DNA from 3 places in the Streptomyces sp. NPDC103540 genome. Region 3 is predicted to be linked to each of the others. Evidence: riboswitches for the same ligand, from Rfam matches in the RefSeq annotation. Region 3 holds a riboswitch; each other region holds the start of a gene.
What was found. A riboswitch is a leader RNA that binds a small molecule or an ion and turns the genes downstream of it on or off. The one in region 3 is predicted to bind cyclic di-AMP.
Positions count from the first base shown of each region.

Region 1: it holds a riboswitch for cyclic di-AMP, as region 3 does, so the genes downstream of both, ACZ6ZI_RS11460 (M23 family metallopeptidase) here and ACZ6ZI_RS26640 (transglycosylase family protein) in region 3, are expected to answer to the same signal.
Region 2: it holds a riboswitch for cyclic di-AMP, as region 3 does, so the genes downstream of both, ACZ6ZI_RS16515 (peptidoglycan DD-metalloendopeptidase family protein) here and ACZ6ZI_RS26640 (transglycosylase family protein) in region 3, are expected to answer to the same signal.

Region 1 covers NZ_JBVJMA010000004.1:119,709-121,964, forward strand. Annotated here, with positions in the region: gene ACZ6ZI_RS11455 (M16 family metallopeptidase) at 1-509, shown strand, start outside; cyclic di-AMP (ydaO/yuaA leader) riboswitch at 795-951, shown strand; gene ACZ6ZI_RS11460 (M23 family metallopeptidase) at 965-1,765, shown strand; gene ACZ6ZI_RS11465 (GntR family transcriptional regulator) at 2,031-2,256, shown strand, end outside.
Region 2 covers NZ_JBVJMA010000006.1:152,642-154,897, forward strand. Annotated here, with positions in the region: gene ACZ6ZI_RS16510 (tyrosine-protein phosphatase) at 1-483, opposite strand, end outside; cyclic di-AMP (ydaO/yuaA leader) riboswitch at 802-966, shown strand; gene ACZ6ZI_RS16515 (peptidoglycan DD-metalloendopeptidase family protein) at 971-1,993, shown strand; gene ACZ6ZI_RS16520 (SGNH/GDSL hydrolase family protein) at 2,156-2,256, shown strand, end outside.
Region 3 covers NZ_JBVJMA010000011.1:256,428-258,683, reverse strand. Annotated here, with positions in the region: gene ACZ6ZI_RS26640 (transglycosylase family protein) at 351-1,103, opposite strand; cyclic di-AMP (ydaO/yuaA leader) riboswitch at 1,106-1,276, opposite strand; gene ACZ6ZI_RS26635 (transglycosylase family protein) at 1,551-2,256, opposite strand, start outside.

The DNA of each region.
Region 1 (2,256 bases), on a different contig from region 3:
GCACCCTCACCTCCCGGCTGGACAAGGTGCTGCGCGAGGAGAAGGGCTACACCTACGGCGTGCGCGCCTTCGGCCAGGTGCTGCGCTCCACCGCCGACGGCAAGGGCGCCTCGATGCTGGCCATCAGCGGCTCCGTCGACACCCCCAACACCGGCCCGGCGCTGGCGGACCTGTGGCAGGTGCTGCGCACCCTCGCCGAGGGCGGCCTGACCGACGCCGAGCGGGACGTGGCGGTGCAGAACCTGGTGGGCGTGGCCCCGCTGAAGTTCGAGACGGCGGCCTCCGTCGCCGGCACCCTCGCCGACCAGGTCGAGCAGGAGCTGCCGGACGACTACCAGGCCCGGCTGTACGCGCGGCTGGCCGAAACCGGTACGGCGGAGGCCACTTCCGCGGTCGTGAGCGCCTTCCCGGTCGACCGCCTGGTCACCGTCCTCGTAGGCGACGCGGCGCAGATCGAGGAGCCCGTACGGGCCCTCGGGATCGGCGCCGTCACCGTCGTCACCAACTGATCCGGCGGCGGTCCCGCGAGGCCGCCGGGAGACGCCAACGCGGCGTTTCCCGGGGCGCGTCGAGTCCGATTCGACCGTGATTTCGGGTCGTACACCAGCCGTGTGACAAAGAGCCCCCGCCGGAGCCTCCGGCGGGGGCTTTTTTGTCCGTTTGGTGGCGTGGTTGCGTGTATGCGGTGTGGCGTACGCAACAAAAAGGCTCGTCTGTTTGGTGATTGGCTGATGATCCGCCTAGCGTCGGCCGTGCTGTCCGTCAGTTGATACGCGCCGCACCCCCGCGGCACCGGGCAGCGATCGCCGAGTCCCCGTCAGGCGCGAGCCTGGGGAGCCGGGGACCCATCAGTCCCTGGGGTGAATCGGACCGCCTCGCAAGAGGGGGCCCGTAGGAGACCTTCCTGCTCCGAACCCGTCAGCTAACCCGGTAGGCGAGAAGGAAGGAAAGGATCACCCCCTTCATGGCGATTGGCAGTCGTGCAGCCGGTAAGCACCGTGGTTCCAGCCGTCTGAGCCGCAAGACCGCCGGCATCGCCGGCGTGGCCGCCCTCGCCACCACGGGTGTGGTCGGCAGCATCGCGGCCCCGGCCTTCGCCGCGGACAACTCCGGCCCGTCCATGGAGGACACCGGCCAGAACGCGATCGTCGTCGCCGACGGTCTCCAGGACGACCTCGAGGTCCAGGCCGAGTCCCAGCAGGTCGCCGCCGAGGCCGTCGCCGCCCAGGCGCAGGCCGAGGCCGAGGCCAAGCAGCGGGCCGCCGAGGCCAAGCGCGTCGCCGAGGTCGCCGAGGCCAAGGCCAAGGCCGAGCGCGAGGCCGCCGAGACCAAGGCCAAGGAGGAGGAGCGCAAGCGCTCCAACGCCTTCGTCGCCCCGGTCAACGCCGCGGTCACCACCTCGTACGGCGCGGGCGGCGGCATGTGGTCCTCCGGCAGCCACACCGGCATCGACTTCGCCGTCGGCCAGGGCACCTCCGTGCACGCCGTGGGCGCCGGCACGGTCGTCGAGGCCGGCTGGGGCGGCGCGTACGGCAACAACGTCGTCATCCGCCACAACGACGGCACCTACACCCAGTACGGGCACATGTTCTCGCTGAGCGTCTCCGTCGGCCAGCAGGTCGGCGCCGGCACGGTCATCGGCCTGTCCGGCAACACGGGCAACTCCAGCGGCGCGCACCTGCACTTCGAGGCCCGCACGGGCGCCTCGTACGGCTCGGACATCAACCCGCTGACGTACCTGCGCAACCACGGCGTCGGCATCTGACCCGCACCGCGCACCCACGCACCCGACGGAAGGCCCCGGCTCATCGAGCCGGGGCCTTCCGCGTTCCCGGTCCGTGTTCCCGGCGGCCGGTCGCCGATCCCCGCAGCCGGTGGCCGATTCCCGTCCCGGTCCCGTCCCCGGTCCCGCGGAATGTTTTTCGAATTTCCGGCCCGCCTCGGAAATCCTCGCGCATTGCAATAGAGTCGCAGCACGGTCACGATCCCGGCGAGGGTGCCGGTCGTCGAAATGCAGCGGAGGTCCGGCCTTGCGTATTCCTGCGCACGCGGTATGCACAGCGATCCGCGACGACATCGTCTCCGGTTTCTTCGCGCCCGGCGGCCGGCTCACCGAGGAGGTGCTCGCCCGTCGCTACGGGGTCTCCCGCGTCCCGGTACGCGAGGCACTGCGCACCCTGGAGTCCGAGGGCTTCGTCACCACGCGCCGCCACGCGGGCGCCTGCGTGGCCGAGCCGACCGAACAGGAGGCGGCCG
Region 2 (2,256 bases), on a different contig from region 3:
GAGCGCCGGCACGCTGTCGTGCGCGAGCGCGTGGACGACCCGGCTGTGTTCGGCGGTACGGGTGCGCACCATGGTGCGGTACGACTCGGCCATGCGGGCGGCGGCCCTCCCTTCGCCCAGGAGCGCGCGCAGCTGCGCCAGATCGCCCTCGCGGACCATCTTCCAGAACTCGCGGCCGTCGGCGGGATCCGACAGCGGGATGTTCACGTTCCGTACGCCCGGCAGCTCGACGTCCGCCCCCTCCAGGGCGTGGTCGGCGCGGTTGCGGAAGTCGAAGACGGTGTGGAGGCCGAGGGAGCCGAGGAACTCTGCACCGGTTTCGGTGGCATGCGCGAGATGTCCGCTTCGGAACAGAAGTCCCGGCCTGACCCTCCGTCCGTCGGCGGTGGGCAACCCGCCCACGTCACGGAAGTTGCGCACGCCGATCAGCTCCGGCTCCGGTTCGGGCCGCGGCGGAAGGGGCGGGGGTATCAGCTGGGTCACGTGTGCTCCTCCATCTAGTCCTGTGTTGTCCGAATTACGCTGGTTGAGGCCAACTTGCCATAGGGGGAGGCGAGATCGCGCCGGACTCCGTGAGCCAGATCATACGGTGACCGTGCGTGCCTGATCACGAAATGCGAATTGCCTTGCCGGGGCGGTTGTTGATGGTCCGGAACAAACGGAGGGTGACAGGAATTACCTCGATTCCCCTTCCTCGTGAATGCGTCGGGGAATCGGCGGCTTGTTGGGCACGGTCCCGCTCGATTACCTTCGCGATCGATCCGGGTGGACCGCCTAATCCTGCCGCCGCCCGGGAACCGCACCCGACCATCGACGCGCGCGGCAGGAGCGGGGGAACCAGGTAAGCCGCCGTACCGGATCCCATCCGGTCGGCTAGGGGTGAAGCCGCACACGTCCTCGACGGATACGGCCGGACATCTCCAGTCCGAACCCGACAGCTCACCTCGCAGGCGACGGAGAGGAATTCGCCATGCCCGGAAAGGGTAAGCACCGCCGTCCGAAGTCCCGTTCCCTGTCCCGCGGAATCGCGGTGGCCGGCACCGGCGGCGCCGCGCTCGCGCTGCAGTTGATCGGAGCCGGCGGCGCCCACGCCACCGGTCCGGCCGCCACGTCGAACACCCCGGCCGCCGCGCCCGTGCGGGCCGAGGCGGCCCCCGTCGCCGCGCCGGCCGAGGCTCCCGCCGCCGCGCCGACCGTCTACACCGTCGTGCCGGGCGACCACCTCTCGAAGATCGCCGCCGAGCGCCACGTCACCGGCGGCTGGGAGCGGCTCTACGCCGACAACCGCGAGGCCGTCGGCTCCGATCCCTCCCTCATCCACCCCGGCCTGAAGCTCACCCTCGACGGCGCGGGCGCCCGGACCCCCGCCCCGCAGGCGCCGGCCGCGCCCGCCGCGCCGACCCAGGGCTCCTCCACCGGGACCCAGGCGGGCGACGAGGACTCCTCCGGCGCGGACGCCGCCGACGGGGCGACCCCCGAGGCCGCGCCGGCGCCGAAGCCCGCCCCGGTCAAGAAGACCGTCCCGGCCCCGCGCTCCGTCGGCAAGGCCCCGGCGGCCCCCGCCGCCCCGGCCGCCCCGGCGAAGGCCGGCGCCTTCGTCTCCCCGGTCGCCGGCGGCGTCACCACCCCGTACCGCCTCGGCGGCAGCATGTGGTCCTCCGGTTACCACACCGGCGTCGACTTCACCGCGAGCACCGGCACCACCGTGAAGGCGGTCGGCGCGGGCACCGTCGTTTCCGCAGGCTGGGGCGGCTCGTACGGCAACGAGGTCGTCATCCGCCACGCCGACGGCAAGTACTCCCAGTACGGCCACCTCTCCTCGCTGTCCGTCTCCGTCGGCCAGAGCGTCACCGCCGGCCAGCGCATCGGACTCTCCGGCGCCACCGGCAACGTGACCGGCCCGCACCTGCACTTCGAGATCCGCACGGGCCCGTCCTACGGCTCCGACATCGACCCGGTGACCTACCTCCGGTCGAAGGGCGTCAGCCTCTGAGGACACCCGCCGACGGGCGGTGAGGAACGTGGGGCCGGGGCCTGAGGGGGGTCCCGGCCCCATCTGTACTTATTCCTTATCCCCCGGGTGGTATAGATCACGGTCCGTCAACCCCTCATTACGTTGGCGTAGGTTGCTTTCGGGGGTGAAGGATGGGTTCCCGTGGCAGCGACGAAGACGACACTCAAGACCATCGGCTCGTACGCGGCGATCGGGGACAGCTTCACCGAAGGCGTGGGGGACCCGGGACCCGGGGACTCGTA
Region 3 (2,256 bases):
CGCTGGGTGTGCGGTGGCGTGTCGGGCCGTGGGACGGCCCCTGCCGACTAGAGCCTAACCGGCTCCGGGCAGTGGGCCCGCCGACCGCCCGGGTCCTGGGACGAAAAAGGGCCCGAATACCCTTCTTCCCGGACATAGGTCTCCCGTTCTTTCGAGCGCGACGGGAGCGACGCGGGCGCGAACCGGTCCGATCGGGCTCCGATCCGGGTGCGGAACGGGCACGCGCGCCGGGTGTGCGGGCCGGGTGTGCGGACACGCCGAACGCCCGGCGTGCGAGTGCTCGCGCGCCGGGCGTCGTGGTGCTCCGGACACCCCGACCGGTGCGGTCGGGGCGGCCGTTACGCCGGGATTCAGCTGAGCTTCAGCTTCTGGCCCGGGAAGATCAGGTCGGCATCGGAGACGATGTCCTTGTTCAGCTGGAAGAGCTTCTCCCAGCCGCCCTTGATGTTGTTCGCGGCGGCGATGGTGCCGAGGGTGTCGCCCTCCTTCACCACGTACGAGCCGTTGCCGGTCTGCACGGTGCCCGCACCGGTGCCGGCCTCGGTCTTCGGGGTCGACGGCTTCGGGGCCGGGGTGGCCGGCTTCGAGGTCGACGGCTTCGAGGACTGGTTCTCGACCTTCGGCGTGGCCGGCTTCGCGGGCTTGGCCGGCGCCGGCTTCGAGGTCTCGGGCTTGGTCTGCGGCTTCGACGGCTTGGCCGGGGTGGTGGTCGAGCCGCCGCCGTTGTAGGCGGACTTGGACAGGCCGACGCCGCAGTGCGGCCAGGCGCCCTTGCCCTGGCCCTTGAGGACCTTCTCGGCGATGGCTATCTGCTGGGCCTTGGTGGCCTTGTTGGCGGTGGCGGCGTACGCCTTGCCGCCGTAGCCGGCCCAGGTGGAGGCGGAGAACTGCAGACCGCCGTAGTAACCGTTGCCGGTGTTGATGGCCCAGTTGCCGCCGGACTCGCACTGCGCGACCTTGTCCCACTCGGAGGCGGTGGCGGCGCTGGCGGTGCCCGCGGTCATCAGCGGGGCGGCGACGGCGACACCGGCGACACCGGCGAGCGTGACGATGCGGACGGCCTTGGAGCCGCGGCGGTGCTTGCCCTTGCCGGAAAGCAGCATGAGGTTCTCCTCACCGACGCCTTCGAGGTGAGCTGTCGGGTTCGGGCGGATGAGTTGCCCGGTCGTGCGTCGAGCGCACGGCTTAACCCCTAGCCGGTCAAGTCCCGTCCGAGGACGAGCCGTTCCGGCGCCTACCTTGGTTCCCCCGCTCCTGCCTTCGGCGCTTGCGCGACGACTGTTCCCCCCGTCCGCCGGCAGGATTCGGCGATGCGGTCGAAGGTGCCCACGGTGGTGAGCGATTCAGAAGGTAGACAGGTCTCTCCCCGATGTTCAACGTGTGACATCAGGGAGAAACCGGCCTACTTGCCCTCCGGAGAGGCGTGTTTTCGCAGGTGAGAGCCCGGTTTGCGGAAGTTCCGGAACGTGACACGCCAGTTGACCGGAAGAGACGCATGTCTCATTTACCGATAACGGACATTCAACTCTTTACGGGTGTCCGAACTGCCCCTATTTCTTGGTTAGATCCAGATTCTGGCCGGGCTTGATGAGGTCCGCGTCCCCACCGATGACCTGCTCGTTGGCCTTGTAGATCTGGTTCCAACCGCCCTTGACGCCGTTGGCGTTCGCGATGGTGGCCAGGTTGTCGCCCGCCTTCACGGTGTACGTGGGCGTGGGGGTGGCCGCTGACGGGGCGCCAGGGGCGCCGGGGACCTCGACGGCCGCCGGGCCGCGGTGCTTGCCGGCGCCGTCGGTCGCCTCGGTGCCCGCGGTGGGCGTGGCGCCCGGGGCGGGCGTGGCACCCGGCGCGGGAGTGACGCCCGGGACGGCCGGGGCGGTGGGCGTCGGGGTGCCGGTCGGGTTGGCCGGGTCCGCGGGGGTGGTCGGGGTGACGGGCGCGGTCGGGTTCGCCGGGTCCACGGGCGCGGTCGGGGTGACCGGCGCGGTGGTCGGCGGAACCGTCGGGGTGGTCGGCGGCGTCGTGTAGTCCGGATCGGGCATGACGGGCAGTCCGCTGGAGGGGCCGAGCGGGTAGTCCGGCAGCACGCTGGGGCTCGGCGCCAGCGGGCCCTGGCCCGGCTGCTGCGTCGGGGCGCCGAAGTCCGTCGGCCGGTCGGTTCCGGTGACCGGCACCGAGTGGTCGGGGCGCGAGGGGGTGGGGGCCACCGGAGCGGGCGTCTTGGCGTCGCCCGGGTCGACGGCGGCGGCCGGACCG